DNA from 3 places in the Paraconexibacter sp. AEG42_29 genome. Region 1 is predicted to be linked to each of the others. Evidence: riboswitches for the same ligand, from Rfam matches in the RefSeq annotation. Region 1 holds a riboswitch; each other region holds the start of a gene.

Region 1 (6,985 bases):
CGGAATGGGTTTGTCCGCTGTCCTGTCCCCGTCCGTGTCGCTGGCCGACGTCTCCGTCCGCCGGATGGACTCCGTCTGCGGTGACGATCCCCGTTTCTGGTGCCGGACGCTGCTGAACGCGACCGACAACCGGACGCTGGCCACGCTCGGCGACACGATCATCGGGACGCCCCTGCGCATCCTCGGGATCCTGCTCATCGCGTTCATCGCGAACCGCCTCGCCCGCCGAGGGGTCCGGACGCTGCTCGCGCGCCTGCAGCCCGGTGCGCTGCAGCTCCCTGGCCGGATCCACCGCCGTCGCCGCGGCGTCGACGAGGACGGCGCCCCCGCCGCGCGCAGTCGCCCGATGGCGAGCGTCCTGGCCTCGACCGGGGAGAACAACCTCCGCAGCGAGCAGCGGATGGACGCGCTCTCCGGTGTCCTGCGCTCGATCGTGTCGTTCGTCATCGGCCTGATCGCCGGCTTCATGGTCCTCGGTGCCGTCGGCATCGACCTCCGGCCGCTCCTGGCCGGCGCCGGCATCATCGGCCTCGCCGTCGGCTTCGGCGCGCAGTCGCTCGTCAAGGACTTCCTGAGCGGGATCTTCATCCTGGTCGAGGACCAGTTCGGCGTCGGCGACATCATCGAGATCGACGTCGACGCGGCCGGCACGGTCGAGCAGGTGTCGCTGCGGACCACGCGTCTGCGGGCCGTCGACGGCACCGTCTGGCACGTCCCGAACGGCCAGATCGCGAAGGTCGGCAACAAGAGCCAACTGTGGTCGCGGTCGCTGCTGGACGTCGAGGTCTCCTACGACACCGACATCGAGCACGCCAAGGAGGTCATCCAGGCCGCCGCGGACCAGGTCTGGAAGGAGAAGGACTCCGTGCTCGAGCAGCCCGACCTGTGGGGCGTGGAGGCGCTGGGGGCCAGTGGCGTGACGCTGCGCCTCGTCGTCAAGACCACGCCGGCCGAGCAGTGGCGCATCAGCCGGCTCCTGCGCGAGCGCATCAAGGCGGCGTTCGACAAGGCCGGGATCGAGATCCCGTTCCCTCAGCAGACAGTCTGGCACCGGCCGGCGGAGGACCCCGCCGCACCGTAGGCCGATCCCGCGTGCCCGCGCTCAGGCGGCGGCGGGCAGGGCGTCCAGCGCCTTCTTCAGGTCGTCCACGTCGTCGTAGGTCAGCGACAGCGGATTGCCGTGCTTGTGCGCGACCTTGCCCTGCTCGTCGATGATGAACACGGTCCGCTTGGCCATCTTCAGGCGCTTGGCGAAGATGCCGAACTGCGCCGCGACAGCGCCGTCCTCGTCGGCCAGCAGCTCCGTCTTCAGGCCGTGCTTGGCGACGAACGCCTCCTTCGACGCCACCGTCCCCGTCGAGATGCCCACGACCTTCGCGTTCAGCGAGGACATGTCGGCCTCGTGGTCGCGGTAGGAGCAGAACTGCTTGGTGCAGACCGTCGTGTCGTCGCCCGGGTAGAAGAGGAGGACGATGCGCTCACCCCGGTGCTCGGAGAGCCTGAAGGTGCCGCTGGTCCCCTCCAAGGAGAAGTCCGGAGCCTGGTCGCCGACGTTCACTGAACCCATGCCCCTACTTTACGAAGAACATGGATGACTGGCTCAACCTGCACGCCGCCCGGATCGCCGCCTCCGCCCGACAGGACCTCGCGGCGCTCGTCGCCGTCTCCTCGCCGTCGGGGGACAGCGCTGCCGCCGACCGTGTGATCGACCTTGTCGTCGACCGCCTGCCGGACGGCGCCGTGATCGAACGGCCCGCCTGCTCCACGCCCCACCACGCCCGCGACCTGATCGCGCGGATCTCCGGGACCGGCCGCGCGCGTATCGTCCTCGTGGGCCACGTCGACACGGTGATCGCCCACGACGAGCACGCGCCGCTCGCCGCGGACCCCGGCGACCCCGACCGCCTCGTCGGGTCCGGCAGCGTCGACATGAAGGGCGGTGACGTCCTCGCGCTCGGCGTCCTCCACGCGCTGGCCGCCCGCCCGGACGACATCGCCGAGGCCACGCTGCTGCTGGTGACCGACGAGGAGTGGCGGCTCGGCGAGTTCGCCCACGGGCCGCGCTTCGCGGGCTACGACGCCTGCCTGTGCTTCGAGGCGGGGGAGCTGGACGCCGCCGGCGACGACGGGGTCGTCGTGCGCCGCAAGGCCGCGGGGACGATCCGCGTGACCGCTGCGGGTCGGTCCGCCCACTCGGGCACGAGCCCGGACGACGGGCGCAACGCGCTGCTGGCGCTCGCCGCGACGGCCCAGGCGATCGCCGCGTGCCACGACCCCCACGGCCCCGACCGGGTGACCGCCGTCCCGACGGTGATGCACTGCGGCGGGGCGTTCAACGTGGTCCCGGCGGCCGGGGAGCTGATCTGCGACGTCCGGGCCGACCGGCTGAGCGCGTTCGCGGCGGTGCTGGCCGCGGTCCCGGCCGAGGTCGGCGGCGCCACCCTCACTGCGCAGAACCTGCGTCACTGGCCCGGGATGGACCACCGGGAGTCGATGGCGCCGATCCTCGCGGACGCCGGGGCCCGGCTGGGATCGCCGATCACCGCGGGCAGCCGCGGCGGTGCGAGCGACGCCAGCCACTTCGCCGCCGTCGTGCCGCTCTGCGTCGACGGCCTGGGGCCGCTCGGCGGCCTCGCGCACGCGCCCGGGGAGTACGTCCTGGCGTCGTCGCTGGAGCGTCGCGCGCGGGTCGCGCTGGCCGTCGCGGACGCCGTCATCGCCGCTGTCGACGCCGGCCGGGGAACTCCTGCGGACTAGGCACACCTGCGCGCAAGCCTTGAAACGGGGCTTGCAGGCGACTTCGGGAAACCTCGTGGCATATCCGCGCGGTCTTCTGTAGCCTTCCGCGCGTCGTCATTGCACAAGCCGAGTCGATCGCAGCCCGCCTGCGTGAGATCGGGGGAACCAGTCGGTCGCATGCTCTTCCAGGTGCGGCCATGGGGCGAATCGTCACTTCACCGTGGCGTAGGGCAGCTCTTTCAGCCCGAGTCCGTCAGCTAACCCCGTAGGCACCCGAAAGAGCGAGGTCTCATCCCCGTGCTGCATCGTCGTTATCGCCGTACCCGCGTCACCAAGTCGCAACCCGCCTCACGTCGTCGTCTTACGCACCTGATCTGCGCGCTCGTCCTCGGCTCCTTCGCCGGGCCGGCGCTGCTCCCCGCCGCTCCCGCCCTCGCGGCGAACAAGCTCGGCGACCGCTCGCTGCGGATGGGGGACAAGGGCAAGGACGTCAAGGAGCTCCAGCAGCTGCTCGTCCAGGTCGGCATCAAGACCACCGTCGACGGCACGTTCGGCGCCGGCACCAAGAAGGCCGTCCAGCGCTTCCAGGGCATCGCGATGCTCGACAAGAGCGGCACCGTCGGCCCCAAGACGATCGACGCCCTGCGTCGCTCCGCGGCCGGTGGCAGCAAGGCGCAGTACGACGGCGGCGGTTTCAGCACGACGTCGGGCAGCACGAAGAGCCTCGGCGACCGCATCCCGGTCCGCCCCGGCATGAGCGGCCACGACATCAAGGTGCTGCAGGACTTCCTCAACCGCGCGGGCTTCAAGGTCTCGGTGGACGGCGAGTTCGGCAAGGGCACCACGACGGCCGTCAAGAAGTTCGAGAAGGCCAACAAGCTTCCGCAGGACGGCGTGGTCGACGCCCCGGACATCGAGGTCCTCCGCGGCCAGGCGTCCGCCGGTTCGGACGCGACCGCAGCGGCCCAGCCGCTGAAGCTCGGTCCCGGTGACCGCGCGACCGTCGGCCCCGACGGCCTGGCCATCGCCCCGGCGTCCGCCCCGGATGCCGTGAAGCAGATCATCGCCGCGGGCAACAAGATCGCGAAGACGCCGTACATCTACGGCGGCGGGCACGGCAAGTGGGAGGACAAGGGCTACGACTGCTCCGGCAGCGTCAGCTACGCCCTCCACGGCGCCGACCTGCTCGACGCCCCGCTCGTGTCCGGCGACTTCCCGTCCTGGGGCGAGAAGGGCCCGGGCCAGTGGGTCACGATCTACGGCAACGCCGGCCACGTCTACATGGTCGTCGCCGGCCTGCGCTTCGACACCTCGGGTGCGAAGGAAGACGGCAGCCGCTGGCACAAGAGCAGTCGGCCCACCAAGGGCTACGGCGTCTCGCATCCGGTGGGTCTCTGACGCATCAGCTTCTGTACGACGCGGACTGCGGCTTCTGCCGCTGGACCGTCGTGCAGATCCTCGCGTGGGACAACAGGGGGCGGCGCGGCCTTGAGCCCGTCGCCATCCAGTCGCCTCGCGGTCAGGAGCTCCTGGCCCCGATCGCTCCGGCCGATCGTCTGAAGACCGCGCACGTCGTCGCGCCGGACGGGTCGATCCGCTCCGGTGGGGACGCCGTCAGCGTCGTCAGCGGGGTCCTGCCCGGGGCCGCGCCGTTCGGCCTGATCGCGAAGCTGCTCCCGTGGCTCGTCCGCGGCGGGTACGGCCTCGTGGCGCGCAACCGCATCACGATCAGCAAGGCCGTCCCGAAGGCGCGGAAGGCCCGCGCCGATGCCGAGCTCGCGCGCCGTTCGGCGCCGGGCACCACCGCCTGATCACCTGCCCGCCGGTTCCGGGCGGTAGCCTCGCCTGAGATGACGGAGCGCCCGCACGACCCCATCGCCCACAGGGCCCGCACCCCCGACGAGGAGCTGCTCGCCGCCGAGCTGCCGACCGTCGAGGGGCAGTACACCGACGACCAGCGCGTGGAGCGCATGGCCGCCGAGATCACGATGGGCTTCGACCGCCTGCGCGGCACCACCCGCGCGGTCTCGATCTTCGGCTCGGCCCGGATCCCTGCGGGCGATCCGATCTACGAGCACGCGCGCGAGGTCGCCCGGCGCCTCGGCGAGTCCGGCTTCAGCGTCATCACCGGCGGTGGGCCCGGCATCATGGAGGCCGGCAACCGCGGCGCCCAGGAGGCGGGCGCGCGGTCGATCGGCCTCAACATCGAGCTGCCGTTCGAGCAGGGCGGCAATCCGTACCAGGACGACGCGCTGCTGTTCCACTACTTCTTCACGCGGAAGATCATGTTCGTCCGGTACGCGGGTGCGTTCGTCGTTTTCCCGGGCGGTTTCGGGACGCTCGACGAGCTGTTCGAGTCCCTGACCCTGATCCAGACCGGCAAGGTCGCCCACTTCCCCGTGATCTTCGTCGACAGCGCCTACTGGAGCGGGCTCTTCGACTGGATCCGCGACCAGCTCCTGACCCGTGGGCTGATCGCCGCCAAGGACCTCGAGCTGCTCCACGTCACCGACGACGCGGAGGAGGTCGTCGCCATCTGCGAGCGCGCGATGGGGCTTCAGTGGGGGACGAGCACCGGCGAGGGGTAGCGCGCCCGGAGCGCGTCGACGAAGGTCGCCAGCTGCGTCGCGATGGCCGCGTCGCGGATCTCGACCACGTTCTCGGCGTTCAGTTCCCCGGAGCGGCTGAGGTTGAAGGACCCGATGAACGCCGTGTCGTCGGCGACGGTCACCTTGGCGTGCATGTAGTCGTGGACCGACCCGCGCCCGTACGGCGCCGACGGCTTGCCGGTGAAGTGCGCGCCCGCCAGCACGCGCTCGAGCAGCGGCGCCTTCCAGGCGGACGCGGGGTTCTGCCGCCACTGCTGGAACACCTGCAGGATCTGCGTGGCGTCGCAGACGCCGGCGATGTCGACGCGCTCCTCGGCGACGACCTCGGCGAGCGTCCCCAGGATCGGGCCGGCGGTCAGGACGGGTGACGCGATCCGCACCCGCGTGCGCGCACTCCCGATCGCCTTCGCGATCCGGTGGCTCAGCGCCTCGCCGCGGCCGGGGCAGAACCACGCACGCACCGCAGCACCGCCGACGTCGACCGGCGGGACGTCGAACGCCCCTGAGCCCTGCACGCGCTCGCTCGCCCACAGCTCGTCGAAGTTGCGGCCGAACGCCTCGGCGACCTGGCCGGACTGGATGGTCACGATCGCGTTCTCCTGCAGCGTCCAGGAGTCGAGCGTCCAGTTCGTCGACCCCGTCCACACCGCCTCCCGGTCGCGGACGACGTACTTGTGGTGCATGAGGTCGGGCTCCCCCGGGATCGCCTTCAGCGGCAGGCCCAGCTGCTCGAGGATCGCGGGGGCGGTCGACGGGGGCGGCGGGAAGCGCCGCGTCGGGGGCTCGTCGTCGCCGTTGTAGGCGATGCGGACGACGACGCCGCGGTCCTTCGCGGCCCGGAGCGCACCGGCGACCGCGTCACCCACGGCGCCCGGCAGGCGGACGTCGTAGAGCGCCAGGTCCAGCGAGCGGGTGGCCACCCCGAGGAACGCGATGAGCGTGGCGGCGGTCTGCTCGGGCGGCTGCTCGCCCTGGACCAGGGTGCGGACGGTGATCGGCCGGGACATGACCGACGACCGTAACGCCGCCGGCCACCGGGCGTGTTGCGCAAGGGTCACATCGACGGCACTTCTGACCACACGCCGCGGCTGCGTCGGGCGTGGTCAGGCGCGGCCCAGGACCAGGACCTGTCCCGGCGCGCGGACGAGTCGCTTCACCCGGACCTCGTGCAGGCCGGCGTCGACGAGCATGCCCGTGAGCTCGCCGGCGGTGCACGTCCGGGCGCCGCTCGTGATGTGGAACAGCACGCCGGTGAGCGTGCCGATCTGGGTGCCCGCTTCACCGTCGGCCGGGCGCTCCTGCTCGAAGACCGCCACCCGCCCGCCCGGCGCCATGGCGGTCCGGACCCGGCGCAGCAGCGCGACCGCCTCGGCGCGGGACAGGTGGTGCAGGATGTTCGCCGCCAGGGCGATGTCGTAGCCGGCGACCGGGCGCGGCAGGTCATCAGCGTGGAGGTCGGCGACCACGTGCTCGACCCGGTTCGCAAAGCCGGCCTCGGCCACGATCGTCCGTCCGATCCGCGCCGCTCCCTCGAGCTCGACGATGGTCGCGCGCAGCCGGCGGTGGCGGCGGCACAGCGCCATCGAGTACCCGCCGTGCCCGCCGGCGACGTCCAGGAGCGTGCGCGCGCGGCGCGG
Region 2 (6,985 bases), 1.7 Mb from region 1:
GCCTAGTCCGGAGCGCCCGGTGCTGCGGCGCAACCTCCCCTGCGCGCGTGCGCGCATAGACTCCGCGGCCTCATGGACTTCGAGCCCGCGATCCCGTACGAGCAGACCTTCGACGCCCTCTACGGGCTGCAGCTCGGCGAGGTCACGCCGGAGCGGGTCACGGCGACCGTCGAGGTCAGCGATAAGGTCAAGCAGCCGATGGGGCTCGTCCACGGCGGCGTCTTCGCGTCGATCGCCGAGTCGATCACGTCGATCGGCACCGCGCGGGTCGTCATCGAGGACGGCATGTCCGCCCAGGGCCTGAGCAACCAGACGTCGTTCCTGCGCCCGATCTTCGAGGGCACGATCCACGCGACGGCGATCCGGCGCCACAAGGGACGGACCACATGGGTCTGGGAGGTCGAGATCACCGACGACGCCGGTCGCCTGTGCTCCCTGATCCGCATGACGATCGCGGTGCGGCCCCTGCCCACCGCGCCGGTCTGACCCGGGTCAGCCGCGCCAGCGGCTCGTGATCGGCAGCCGCCGGTCGCGCCCGAACGCCCGCGGGGTGATCTTCACGCCGGGCGGCTGCTGGCGGCGCTTGTACTCCGCGAGGTCGACGAGCCGGACGATGCGCCGCACGGCGTCCTCGTCGTGTCCCCGCGCGATCAGCGCGTCCGGGCCGAGGTCCTGCTCGACGTAGCCCTGCAGGATGGGGTCCAGGACGTCGTAGGGCGGAAGGGAGTCGGAGTCCTTCTGGTCCGGGCGCAGCTCGGCGGACGGCGGCCGCGAGACGATCGAGTCCGGGACCGGATCGCTCGCGTCACGCGCGCGACGCCACGCGGTGAGCTCGTACACCAGCGTCTTGGGGACGTCCTTGATGACCGCGAAGCCGCCCGCGCTGTCCCCGTAGAGCGTGGAGTAGCCGACGCTCATCTCGGACTTGTTGCCGGTCGTCAGGACGATCCAGCCGAACTTGTTCGACAGCGCCATCAGCAGGTTGCCGCGGATGCGCGCCTGCAGGTTCTCCTCGGTCAGGTCGGGCTCGCGGCCGGCGAAGACCTCGCCGAGCAGCGCCTCGTAGGTGAGCATCGGCTGCTCGATCGGCAGGTCCAGGCACTGGACCCCCAGGTTCGCGGCCAGCTGTCGCGCGTCGCCCTGGGTGCCGTCGGAGGAGTAGCGCGAGGGCATGACCGCGACGCTGACCCGGTCGGCTCCGAGCGCGTCGACGGCGATCAGCAGGACGAGGGTCGAGTCGACCCCGCCCGAGAGGCCGAGGACGACGCGCTGGAACCCGTTCTTGGCGATGTAGTCGTGGACCCCGAGCACGAGCGCCTCGTAGACCTCCTGCACGGCGGGCGGGCGGACGGCGATCGTTCCGGCCTGCGCGTGGCTCGTCGCCGGCGCGAGGACGTGGTCGGGTGCCGCGGTGGTGAAGGTGCCGCCGTGCTCGTAGACCGGCGGCTCCTCGCGGGCGGCCAGCCGCGGGCGGGTGTCGTGGAGCCGGGCGCTGCCGGCCGCGTCCGTGTCGACGTCGCACACCAGCAGCGCGGGCCGGAACTGCGGCGCCCGGGCGATCGGCAGGCCGTTGTGGTCGACGACGACGGACGAGCCGTCGAAGACGAGCTCGTCCTGGCCGCCGACGAGGGCGCAGAAGGCGACGGCCGCGAGGTTGTCCCGTGCGCGCTGCGCGAGCATCGTCTCGCGCGCGGAGGCCTTGCCGGCATGGAAGGGCGACGCGGAGATGTTGAGGATCAGCCGCGCGCCGGCGAGCGCCTCCGGGGTCGCCGGTGCACCCGGCATCCACAGGTCCTCGCAGATGGTCAGGCCGACGGTGACGCCGTCCACCTCGATGACCATGGGCATGGTGCCGGCCTGGAAGTAGCGCAGCTCGTCGAAGACGCCGTAGTTCGGGAGCCGGAGCTTGCGGTAGATCGCGCGGACGCCGCCGTCCGCGATCACGGCTGCGCTGTTGTAGACGTCGTCCGCGCGCTCGGGGAAGCCGACGACCGCGACGATGCCGTGGGTCTGCGCGGCGATCGCCTCGAGCTCGGCCCGGGCGGCGGCCAGCAGGTGCTCCTTGAGCAGCAGGTCCTCGGGCGGATAGCCGGTGATCGCCAGCTCGGGGACGAGGATGATTGCCGCCCCGGCGGCGCGGGCATCCGCGATCGCACCCTCGATCAGGGCGCGGTTTCCGGGCAGGTCGCCGACGGTCGTGTTCAGCTGGGCGAGGGCGATCCGCATGGGCGCGGGATTGTCGCAGCATCGACTCATTGAAGACCTTGTTCATCTTGTGTAAGGTTGGGTAACAGCGTGTTGAAGGTTGCTACCGCTTCCCCTCACTTCCATTGGATTCCGCCGCCATGAACCTTGCCGATCACACCACCTTCTCCCGCGCCTACGACGAGCACCACCGTGGCGTCTACGGGGCCGCGTACCGCATCCTGGGCAACCAGGCCCAGGCTCAGGACGTCGTGCAGGACGTCTTCGTCAAGGTCTGGCGCAGCCCGGCCAAGTTCGACGCCCGCCGCGGCGAGCTCGGCAGCTACCTGCGTCTGATGGCCCGCTCGCGCGCCCTCGACCTGTGGCGCGAGGGCCAGGCCGCGGGTCGCGCCGGGGACCGGCTGAAGCTCGTCGTCGCCCACGACGAGGCCCGCGTCGAGGAGCGGCCGTCGGCGATGGTCGAGCGCGAGGGCGACCGCTCGGCCGTGCAGGAGGCGCTGCGGCAGCTGCCCGAGGCCCAGCGCGAGGCCGTCGTCCTGGCCTACTGGGGCGGGCTGACCGCCGACCAGATCGCCAAGCGCGCCGGCGTCCCGCTCGGCACCGCGAAGAGCCGCATCCGCCTCGGGCTCACCAAGCTCCGCGACGACCTGCTGGCCGAGGGCCGCATCGGCGCGCTCGTGGCCGACGCCGCGTAGCGCCCGGCGGCCCCGTCCATGCGGGGCGCCCGTCCGTCTCTCAGTTGCGGGATGCGCGCAGCCGCTTGGCCTCGAGCTCGATCCGCTCGCGCGTCGCCCCGTCGATCGGCAGCTGCAGCCGCAGGTCGCACGCGTGCTCCGCGTTCGCGAGGTCGCCGGCCAGCCAGGCGTCGACCGCGAGCCCGTTGAGCAGCGCGAAGGCCAGCTGATGTCCGCAGCGGCGCACGAGCGGGGTCGGGACGGCGTCACCGGTGAGGATCGGCCGCGCCGGATGCGCGAGGTCGAGCGCGACGGGGCCGGCCGGTCCTGTCGGGCCGCGGAAGACGAGCAGGTGCTCCTTGCCGCTGGCACTGACGCCGAACCGCAGTCCCGCGCGCGCTGCGACCTCGGCGCCGATGACCACGAGCAGGAGCGGGTCGGCACGCAGGTCGGCGACCGCCATGTCGACGCGGAACGCGCGGGTGCCGTGGCCCGTGGGGGCGCGGTCGATGTCGCACAGGGCCGCCCGCAGCGCGGTCGCCTGCGCGAGCGCGTCCTGGCCGCGTGCCGGCATCGCCTGCAGCGCGCGAGCGTCGAGGTCGTCGTCGACGCGGCCCGTGGTCGTCGCCCCGAACTCGGCGGCGAGGGCGAGCAGCACGTCCCCGAGTCCCGGGCAGGCCTGTTCGGAGATCGTGGACAGGAAGCGCGGGCGCGGGCTCATGAATGCCGACCCTACCAGTTGGTATTAGGGATACCTAACGAATGACGCCAGGCCGGCCGACGCAGGCGGCCAATAAGCTGGCCCGATGCCCGTCAACGGACTGCCGCAGGCGCGGTCGATCGCCGCGCTCCTGCGCGAGGACACCGGCGACCTCACCTGGCGCGACGCCCACCTGCACATCGGTCACAACGATCCGGACGGGGTGAAGGGGACGCTCGACGAGATCCTCGAGGGGCTCGACGCCGCCGGGCACGCAAGCGGGCTCGTGTATCCCATGCACGAGCCCGGCGGCTACCCGCCGGCCAACGACATGATCGCCGCGCAGGCAGCCGCATCGGCCGGCCGGCTCGACTGGCTGCTGCGCGTGGACCCGAACGCGGAGGGCGCCCTCGACGAAGCGCGACGCGGGTTCGCGGCCGGCGCCGCCGGCATCAAGCTCCATCCCCGCAGCGACGCGTTCGGGGTCCCGCACCCGGTCGTCGAGGAGCTCGTCGCGCTGGCCGGGGGCCGACGCGCCCCGGTCCTGCTGCACGCCGGGCGCGGGATCCCGAACCTCGGACTGGCCTGCGCCGACCTGGCGCGGCGCTACCCGGAGGCGCGGATCGTGCTCGCGCACGCCGGCATCAGCGACCTCGGGCTGCTGGCGGGCGCGGCGGCCGAGCTCCCGAACCTGCTCTTCGACACCTCGTGGTGGCTCGCGCCCGACCTGCTGGCGCTGGTGACGAGCATCCCGCCGGGTCAGATCCTCTACGCGAGCGACATGCCGTACGGGCCTGGGCTGATGGCTGCGTTCCTGCTGCGGCGGTGCGCGCGGCAGGTGGGCATCGACGGCGCCGCGATGGCGTCGATGGCCGGTGGTCAGCTCGCGCGCGTCATCGCGGGGGCGGACCTCGAGGACCACGGGCCGGCGCGGGGCGAGCACGGCCTCGGGCCACGCCACCCGGCGCTCGAGCGCGTCATCGCCCATGCTGCCGCGGCGGTGCACGTCGCGATCGCCGAGGCCGACCCGACCGAGCCGCTCGCGCTGGCCCGTCTGGGTTGCCAGCACGAGGCCGGCGCGGACCTGGCTCCGCTGCTCGACCTCGTCGACGGCCTGCTGGCGCTGGCGCTGCGCCAGTACGCCGAGGCGCCCGACGAGCGGTTCGCGATCATCCCGGCGGTTGCGTCCGCGATCGCGCTGGCCGCCACGCCCGGCGTCGCGGTGCCGCGCGCCCCGATCTGACGCACGGCGTCGCACCTCATTGCTGTGTGACCAGCAACACACAAGCTGCAGTTGCGTTCGCTACGCTGAGCGAACAACTGTTCGATCGCCGAGTCGTCTCCCATCCATGCGGGGACGAGCGGGGGACCCACTACCGGGGCTGCGCAGAGCAGAACCGGATGGGGCGAATCGCCGGCTCTCTGCCGGTGTAGCGGCACGACCACGACACGCACGGTGCGTGACGGGTGGTGTTGCGAGCCCGACAGCTAACCCCGTAGGCGACATGACACAGAAGGAGGTCGACCTCCATGAGGCCGACGAACATGTCCCGTGCCCGCCTGACGGCCGGCGCGACAGCCGTCTGCGCCACGCTCGCCGTGGTGCCCACCACCGGCGCAGCCGATACCACGCGCGCCGCATCATCCGCGAAGGCCACCGGCGGTGCTGCGAAGCAGCAGACCAAGCGCGAGCGAAAGCGCACGCAGGCCAGCGTCTGGGTCCAGCAGGTCGGGCGCAACGTGACCATCGGGCGGACCACGTCCGTCCGCGGCAAGCTCCAGCCCTCGCTGCGCGGCCGCGTCGTGCGCCTGCAGGTCCGTCGCGGCAACGGCTGGTCGACCGTCGACCGGACGCTCACGCGTCAGGGCGGCCGGTTCAGCTTCGCCTACAAGCCGCAGCGTCCCGGGGTCCTCACGCTGCGCGTGCAGTTCCCCGGCGACCAGTTCGACAAGCGGACCGCGCGGGCGGCCGGCCGGATGAACGTCTTCCGCCGGGCGTACGCCTCGTGGTACGCGCTGTACGGCAACCCGCTCGCCTGTGGCGGCACGCTCGGCTACAACGAGCTCGGTGTCGCGCACAAGACGCTGCCCTGCGGCACCAAGCTGACGCTCCGGTACCGCGGCAAGTCCGTGCGCGTGCGCGTCATCGATCGCGGCCCGTTCGTCGGCGGCCGCGAGTTCGACCTCACGGGCGCCACCAAGCGCGCCCTCGGGTTCGGCGACCTCGGGACGGTCCTCGCGACCAAGTAGGGCCGCGGCTGCGCGCCGCCGCGACCTGCGGCGGTCTGCGCGGCCGGACCCGACATCACCCCGGGACGACCCTTCCGCATGGTGCGAACGTCTGTTCGCACCATGCCGTCCTGGGCGGCACGTAGCCTGTGACGCGCGTGCCCCCGGTCATCGCCCACCTCGACATCGACGCGTTCTACGCGTCGGTGGAGTTGCTCCGGCGCCCTGAGCTGAAGGGCCGGCCGGTCGTCGTGGGCGGATCCGGGCCGCGGGCCGTCGTGACCACCGCGAGCTACGAGGCGCGCCGGTCCGGCGTCGGCTCGGCGATGCCGATGTCCCGCGCGCGCCGCCTGTGCCCGGAGGCGGTGGTCATCCCGCCCGACTTCCCGGCCTACCGCGAGCAGTCGGCCGTCGTGATGGGCCTGGTCCGCGGGGCCGTCGACGAAGTCGAGGTCATGGGCCTCGACGAGGCCTACCTGGACCTCACAGGCCTGCTCTCGCCACGAGCGAGCATGCGCCGGCTGGTCACGCAGATCCGCGCGGCGACCGGGCTCGACGCCTCGGTCGGCATCGGCCCCAACAAGCTCGTCGCGAAGGTCGCCTCCGAAGCCGAGAAGCCCCAGGGGTTCGTCGTCCTGACCCGCGAGCAGGCGTGCGTCCGGTTCGCCGGATCCCCGCCGCGCCTCGTGCCGGGGATCGGCGCCAAGACGGCGGAGCGGCTGGACGAGCTCGGGATCACGACGCTCGCCGCGCTTGCTAAGGCCGATCCGGACGTGCTCACCGGCGCCTTCGGCCCGCGGCAGGGTCCGTGGCTCGCCGCGCGTGCCCGCTTCGAGGGCTCGACGCACGTGGAGGCCGTCCGGGAGGCGGTGTCGGAGTCCCGCGAGACCACCTTCGACGTCGACATCACGGTGCGCGACGAGCTCGAGGCGCAACTGCACCGGCTCGCGGACCAGCTGTGCAAAGGGCTGCAGAAGCACGAGCGGGCGGGGCGGACGATCGCCATCAAGGTCCGCCTCGACGACTGGACGACCGTCACGCGCGCCCGCACCATCGCGCACGCGACGAACGAGGTCGAGCACGTCGGCCAGGTCGCTCTCGAGCTCCTGCGCGAGTACGCCCCGCCGCGGCCGGTGCGGCTGCTCGGGGTCCGGGTGGCCTCGTTCGGCGGGACCGA
Region 3 (6,985 bases), 620 kb from region 1:
CATCTGCGGACTGTCGGGCGGGGTCGACTCGAGCGTCGCCGCGCTGCTCGTGCACCGCGCGGTCGGCGACCAGCTCACGTGCGTCTTCGTCGACCACGGGATGATGCGCAAGAACGAGGGCGACCAGGTCGTCAAGACGTTCCGCGACACCTTCAAGGTTCCGCTCGTCGCCGTCGACGCCGAGACCCGCTTCCTCGACAAACTCCGCGGGACCAGCGAACCCGAGGCCAAGCGCAAGATCATCGGGACCGAGTTCATCCGCGTCTTCGAGGAGGAGGCGCTGAAACTCGCCTCCGGTGGCGAAGGCGCGAAGTACCTCGTCCAGGGCACGCTCTACTCGGACGTCATCGAGTCCGGCGGCGGGACAGGCGCGGCGACCATCAAGTCGCACCACAACGTCGGCGGGCTGCCGGACGACCTGCAGTTCGAGCTCGTGGAGCCGCTGCGCGCGCTGTTCAAGGACGAGGTCCGCGCGGTCGGCGCGGAGCTCGGCCTGCCCGAGCGCCTCGTCTGGCGCCAGCCGTTCCCCGGCCCGGGTCTGGCCATCCGCGTGGTCGGCGGTGAGGCGACCAAGGAGCGCCTGGACCTGCTCCGCGACGCTGACGCGATCCTCCAGGACGAGATCCGCGGCGCCGGCCTCTATCGCGACCTGTGGCAGTCCTTCTGTGTCCTCCCGGACGTCCGCACGGTCGGCGTCCAGGGCGACGAGCGCACCTACGGCTACGTGGTGGTCATCCGCGCGGTGACGTCGGACGACGCGATGACCGCCGACTGGGCGCGGCTGCCGTACGACCTGCTGGAGCAGATCGCGGCGCGCATGATCGGCGAGCTGCGCGAGGTCAACCGGGTGGTCCTGGACATCACGTCCAAGCCCCCGGGCACGATCGAGTGGGAGTAGCGCTCACCGGCTGGGAACGCGCTCCCTCGCCCTGAAGGGGGCGTTGGGGTCGGTGGCGCCGAGCCTGGTGGGGCGCTGATGGTGCTGACGCCGCGGGGGGTTGGTGGCGGGCGGGACGAGTGGTGGATCGCGCGGGTCCGCGGAGGATTCGGCGGGGCATGTCCCCGAAACCCTCCACGCGTCACACGCCCAGCCGGGCTGTCCAGCTCCCGGACCTCCGCGCGCACTCCGCTCCCGCCCCGCCGGCTGCCACCCAGGACCACCTGCGGAACCGCAGCTCGCACGGCCGCCAGTCCCGATCGTGCCGTCCTCAGATGCCGTTTCGCGTTCTGTGAGGGTGCTCGCTTCGCCCTTTCGAGCGAGGCACCCTTGGCGCGGAGAGGGCCTTGCCTCGTTGGCGCTGACCCCTGGACTCGTGGACGGGACCTGCTGACCCCGAGCCTCGTGGCCGGGAGGTCGGTGGCGCTGACGCCGAGGACCGCCCCGTCGTGGCGGCTTCAGGAACTGCGGGCTGCTGATGGCGGTGGGCGCTGGCAGGCTGCATGGTCTCGGGTGCGGGGCGTGGGACGGGTGGCCGGCCAGGCGAACCGCGGCAGTCCGCGACCTTGCGCCCAGGTGCACGTCATACATGCACCAGCGCGCAAGGTCCCACCGCCCACCCGCGACGCCGACCCCGCCCACCACGGACACCAGTCCCGATCGCGCCGTCGTCAGATGCTGTGTCGCGTTCTACACGCCCATCGCTTCATCGCACGGGCACGACCTCTCCCTGCGCTGGACCACCGGTCCGCTCAGGACTGCTTGTCCCACCGCTTCAGGCTCGGGAGGGGGTCGAAGACCTTGCCGCCCGTGTACCAGCCCGGGGACTTCCACAGCTCGAAGTGCAGGTGGCAGCCGCTCGCGTCGCCGGTGTCCCCGACCTCGCCGATCGGCTGACCCGTGTAGACCGTGTCCCCCTTGACCGCGAGCGCCGGACCCTTCAGGTGCATGTACACGTAGTCCGTCCCGGTGCCCGCGCCGTCGATGACGATGTAGTTCCCGGCGTTGCCGTCGGTCCCGGCGAACTTCACCTTCCCGCCGCGCGCGGCGACCATCGGGGTCCCGCACGCCGCGAAGACGTCGTGGCCCTGGTGGGTGTGGCCGGTGCGGCCGGCGCCGAAGCGGGCGATGCCCTCGCCGTAGCTGTGCGTGCCGCGGATGGGGAAGATGTTCCCCAGGAACGTGAAGGCCGCGGAGGTCGGGACCGCCGCAGCGCCGGCGGCGGCGGTCTGGATGCGGAATCGGTAGCGGCCGTCGGACTGCACGCTCCCCTTTACCACGCCGGTCCAGGCGACCGACTGGACGGTGCCGCCCGGGGCGTCGAGCTCCCAATGGCCGACCACCGCTTTGTCAGAGATGCGCTCGAGGTCGAGGACGACGTGCTGCGGCGGGCCCTCGGGGACGAAGACGCTCACGGTCGCCTGGTGGGCGCCGCGGAAGAAGACCTTGCCGGTGTCCACGCGAGCGGTGGCAGGGCTCGACGCGCGCGCCGCGCTGAGCGCCATGGTCCCCGGGGTGAGGACGGTGATGGTCTTGCCGGTCGTGCGGGACGCCGCGCCCTCGGCGCCGCGGACCTGGACCGGTCCACTGGCTGCGCCGACAGGGAGAACCGCGTCGACGGCGTCCGGCGCGACGCGGACGGCAGGCGCGCTCGTGTCGTCCTTGCCGCCTTTGCCGCCCTTGAAGATCACGGTCCGGGCGCCGTCCATGGCGTCGCCCGTCACCCGCACGACCCCGCCCGGGCGGACGGTGTCCAGCCCGGCGCAAGCTGTCCGGCAGGTGATCAGGAGCGGCTTGGGGCGGGCCTTCACGACCGGGACCTTCGTGGTACCTGCTGCCGCGCTGCCGCTGACCGCCGGGTCGGTCAGCTTGCCGTCCGGGTCGGCCGTGACGCCGCCCCCTGTCTGCGCGGCCGCGGGCCCTGCGAACGCCACGGGCAGCGCGGCGAACGCGAGCAGACCCGTCCGCAACACGCGGAGGCGACGCCCTCGTCCGGGGCGCGGAGGGTCCAGCGGGTCATGCGGCAAGCTCAGCTCCTTGTTTGAACGGCCTACGGGGTGAGCTGACGGGCTCATGCGGTCAAGGTCCGCATTACCAGGCAAAATGCCCGGATTCGCCCCTGGAGCCAGGGCTCCGATGGGTCCCCCGCTCCCCTCGCGGCGGCATGCGAGGGGACTCGGCAGTCATGGATTGCGTCGGCAGGATACCCTGTGCGCAGGAAGGCCTGTCCCGGCTGCGTGTCAGAACGCGCTTGGAGCCACTCCGTCGCTACACTCCACCGCCGCCGCGCGCCGACAGCGCGGCCTCTCTCGCCGTGAAGACCTACGTCGCAAATACAACTGACCGTGAGCGCAACTGGGTGCTCGTCGACGCCAACGGGCAAACGCTCGGCCGGCTCGCGACCCAGATCGCCGACGCGCTGCGCGGCAAGCGCAAGCCCGAGTACACGCCCCACGTCGATACCGGCGACTTCGTCGTCGTCATCAACGCGGAGAAGATCAGCGTGACCGGCAACAAGCGCGCCGAGAAGCGGTACTACCGCCACTCGGGCTACCCGGGCGGCCTGAAGTCCCGCACCCTCGAGGAGATGCTGGAGCGTCGCCCCGAAGAGGTCATCCGCATCGCGGTCAAGGGCATGCTGCCCCGCAACCGCCTCGCCCGTAAGCAGATCACGAAGCTCAAGGTCTACGCCGGCGCGGAGCATCCGCACGCCGCGCAGAGCCCGACCCCGATGGAGATCAAGACCTGATGGCTGACGAGACGCCGAACGACGCGACCCCCGAGGAGACCCCGGAGGCCGTGGCCCCCGAGACTCCGACCGAGGAGGTCGTGGAGGAGACGCCCGCCGCCGAGGAGACCCCCGTCGCGGAGGCCCCCGCCGAGGAGGCCGCACCGGCACCCGCCGCCGACGCCGAGGAGCCCGTCGCCGTCGAGGAGATCGACGACGCGGACGACAGCGACGACGACGAGCCCGTCGCCCCGCGCGCCAAGCCGGCGATCCCCGGCATGGACCTCGAGATCGACATCGTCACGGAGGGTCAGGATCCCCTGGGCCGCGAGACGCTGTACGACGAGGACGGCGAGGAGATCATCCAGGACGACGACGACAGCGACGTCGTCGACGACGCGCCGATCGTCGCCAACGTCGACCTGTCCGCCGACGCGCGCTACCGCGCCACCGGCAAGCGGAAGACCGGCGTCGCCCGCGTCATCCTGAAGCCCGGCACCGGCGCCTACACGATCAACGGCAAGACGCTCGACGTGTTCTTCCCGCGGGTCACCCTGCAGCGGAACATCCGCCAGCCGCTCGAGACCGTCGGCTACGAGGACCGGATGGACGTCATCGCGACGATCCACGGCGGCGGCGTCTCGTCGCAGGCCGGCGCGCTGCGCCACGGCATCTCGAAGGCCCTGCTCGAGGCCGACCCGAACCTGCGTGGCGAGCTCAAGCGCCGCGGCTTCCTGACCCGTGACGCACGCGTCAAGGAGCGCAAGAAGGCGGGCCTCAAGAAGGCTCGTAAGAAGCCGCAGTTCAGCAAGCGCTAGGGGCACTCAGTGCCCTCGGGACTGCCGCGACGCCCGATGTGCGGGCGCTCGCCGGCGGTCCCCGCTTAGGAACACCAGTATGAGCAGCAGGAACCTGTTCGGAACGGACGGCGTCCGCGGCGTCGCGGGTGAGGTGCTCACGGCCGAACTGGCCTTGGCCCTCGGCCGCGCCGTCACCCTGGCCGCTGCGGCCGCCGCCCCGCGCGTCCTCGTCATCCGCGACACGCGCGAGTCCGGCGAGATGCTCGAGGCCGCGCTGGCCGCGGGCGTCACCAGCGTCGGCGGCGAGGTGCTGCTCGGCGGTGTCCTCCCGACGCCGGCCGCACCGCTGCTGCTTGCCCGCTATGGGTTCGATGTCGCCGCGGTCATCTCGGCGAGCCACAACCCGTACCGCGACAACGGCATCAAGTTCTTCGGCGCCGACGGCCTGAAGCTGACGGACGAGACCGAGGCGCGGATCGAGGCGATCCTCGCGGCCGACGCCGCGGGCGACCGCGTGGCTCCGGCCGGCGGGACGGGCCGCATCCGGCCGCTGCACGGCACGCACGAGGACTACCTGCGCGAGCTGCACACCCGCTTCCAGGCGCTCGACCTCACGGGTGTCGACGTCCTGCTCGACTGCGCGCACGGCGCCACCTACCGGGTCGCGCCCGAGATCTTCCGCCGCCTCGGCGCGACGACGCACGTGATCGCCGACGAGCCGGACGGGCGCAACATCAACGACGGCTGCGGGTCGACCCACGTCGAGGCGCTGGGCGCCGCCGTGGTCGCCGGCGGCCATCACCTGGGCTTCGCCTTCGACGGCGACGGGGACCGCGTCCTGGCCGTCGACCGCACCGGTGCCGTCGTCGACGGGGACGAGCTGATCGCGCTCGCCGCCCTGCACCTGCGCGCGCAGGACCGCCTGCGCGGCGGCGGCGTCGCGGTGACGGTGATGACGAACTACGGCTTCCACACCGCGATGGCGGCCGCGGGTATCGCGGTCGAGACGACCGGGGTGGGCGACCGCTACGTCCTCGAGGCGCTGCGCGACCGCGACTGGGCCCTTGGCGGGGAGCAGTCCGGCCACATCATCGACATGGACTTCGTCCCGTCCGGCGACGGCATCGCGAGCGCGCTGCTGACGCTCGAGGCCCTCGCCGGCAGTGATCTGGCGGACCGCCGCGGCATGGACAAGCTGCCGCAGAAGCTCGTCAACGTGAAGGTCGGGGACCGGGACGCGGCGATGACCGATGCGGGCCTGCTGGCCGCCGTCGCCGCCGAGTCGGCAGCGCTGGAAGGCCGCGGCCGCGTGCTGGTGCGCCCGTCGGGCACCGAGCAGCTGGTCCGCGTGATGGTCGAGGCACCGACCGCCGACGAGACGGACGCGGTCTGCGCCCGCCTGGTCGCGCTCGTCCCCGGCGCCTTGTCCTGACCCTCCCGCTCTCGCGCCTGTCGCGACCCTCGCCGCCTCCCACACGCCGAAACCCGTTTCTCATCACCCAGTCCGATGCCCGTCGGGTCTCGGCGCCGAGAAGAGGGGCGGCGATGCCGCGCGGCGGGGTGCGTCAATAGGCTGGCGCCGGGTATGAGCGTCGGCATCGGACTTGACCTGCTGGACATCGACCGCCTCGAGCGCGCGCTCGAGCGGCGCCCGCACCTCGCCGGCCGGCTCTTCACCGATGGGGAGCAGGCCTACGCCGCGCGACGGGCACGGCCCGGTCAGCACCTGGCCGCCCGCTTCTGCGCCAAGGAGGCGGTCACCAAGGCGCTGGCGCTGGACGTCTTCCGGCCGCTGGAGATCGAGGTCCGCGGCGGCGGGAGCGCCGAGGTCGGGATCATGCTCAGCGGCGAGGCGGCGCGGATCGCCGCCGAACGGCACCTCGACGTCCGTGTCTCGCTGACCCACACACCGACGACTGCGGGCGCGGTCGCGATCGCCCACGAGGTGCCGGCCGGATGACGAAGCTCCCTGACTGGCTCGCGCCGCTGCCCGGCTCGGCCGCGATGCGCGCCGCGGACGCAGCCGCGATCGACGCCGGCACGCCCGGCATTGCGCTCATGGAGCGTGCGGGCAGTGGGCTGGCGATGCTCGCCGGCCACCTGATCCCGGATGGCCCGATCGCCGTGCTCTGCGGCAAGGGGAACAACGGCGGGGACGGCTTCGTCGCGGCGCGCCTGCTTCATGCCGCCGGCCGCGATGTGCGGGTCTTCACCACATCTGCCCGCGAGGACTCCACCGGCGACGCGGCCGAGAACCTCGCGCGGCTCGCGCTGCGCCCGCGCCCGTTCGACCTCGAGTCACTGGACGGCTGCGCCGGCGCGATCGACGCGCTGCTGGGGACCGGCGTCACGGGCGAGCCCCGCGGTGCCGTCGCCCGCGCGATCCGCGTGCTGCACGCCTCCGGGATCCCCGTCATCGCCTGCGACATCCCGTCCGGCGTCGACGCCGACACGGGCGCGGTCCCCGACCCAGACACGGTCGTCCACGCTCGCGCCACCGTGACCTTCGGCGCCGCCAAG

Evidence for each region. Region 1 has a riboswitch for cyclic di-AMP ahead of DSM112329_RS20465 (peptidoglycan-binding protein). Riboswitches for the same ligand answer to the same signal wherever they lie in the genome.
Region 2: linked by a shared signal. The riboswitch ahead of DSM112329_RS12265 (septal ring lytic transglycosylase RlpA family protein) and the one ahead of DSM112329_RS20465 (peptidoglycan-binding protein) in region 1 are both predicted to bind cyclic di-AMP.
Region 3: linked by a shared signal. The riboswitch ahead of DSM112329_RS17460 (peptidoglycan DD-metalloendopeptidase family protein) and the one ahead of DSM112329_RS20465 (peptidoglycan-binding protein) in region 1 are both predicted to bind cyclic di-AMP.

The regions. Positions count from the first base shown of each region.
Region 1 is NZ_CP114014.1:4,219,608-4,226,592, reverse strand. It holds gene DSM112329_RS20480 (mechanosensitive ion channel family protein) at 11-1,081, shown strand; gene DSM112329_RS20475 (peroxiredoxin) at 1,103-1,567, opposite strand; gene DSM112329_RS20470 (M20/M25/M40 family metallo-hydrolase) at 1,588-2,757, shown strand; cyclic di-AMP (ydaO/yuaA leader) riboswitch at 2,854-3,026, shown strand; gene DSM112329_RS20465 (peptidoglycan-binding protein) at 3,037-4,137, shown strand; gene DSM112329_RS20460 (DUF393 domain-containing protein) at 4,077-4,550, shown strand; gene DSM112329_RS20455 (TIGR00730 family Rossman fold protein) at 4,590-5,327, shown strand; gene DSM112329_RS20450 (phosphatidylserine/phosphatidylglycerophosphate/cardiolipin synthase family protein) at 5,297-6,355, opposite strand; gene DSM112329_RS20445 (class I SAM-dependent methyltransferase) at 6,452-6,985, opposite strand, start outside.
Region 2 is NZ_CP114014.1:2,534,176-2,541,160, forward strand. It holds gene DSM112329_RS12240 (PaaI family thioesterase) at 73-486, shown strand; gene DSM112329_RS12245 (NAD+ synthase) at 493-2,226, opposite strand; gene DSM112329_RS12250 (sigma-70 family RNA polymerase sigma factor) at 2,346-2,900, shown strand; gene DSM112329_RS12255 (hypothetical protein) at 2,941-3,600, opposite strand; gene DSM112329_RS12260 (amidohydrolase family protein) at 3,686-4,822, shown strand; cyclic di-AMP (ydaO/yuaA leader) riboswitch at 4,899-5,098, shown strand; gene DSM112329_RS12265 (septal ring lytic transglycosylase RlpA family protein) at 5,110-5,829, shown strand; gene dinB (DNA polymerase IV) at 5,967-6,985, shown strand, end outside.
Region 3 is NZ_CP114014.1:3,598,165-3,605,149, reverse strand. It holds gene guaA (glutamine-hydrolyzing GMP synthase) at 1-898, shown strand, start outside; gene DSM112329_RS17460 (peptidoglycan DD-metalloendopeptidase family protein) at 1,690-2,910, opposite strand; cyclic di-AMP (ydaO/yuaA leader) riboswitch at 2,969-3,129, opposite strand; gene rplM (50S ribosomal protein L13) at 3,252-3,686, shown strand; gene rpsI (30S ribosomal protein S9) at 3,686-4,483, shown strand; gene glmM (phosphoglucosamine mutase) at 4,563-5,897, shown strand; gene DSM112329_RS17440 (holo-ACP synthase) at 6,051-6,425, shown strand; gene DSM112329_RS17435 (NAD(P)H-hydrate dehydratase) at 6,422-6,985, shown strand, end outside.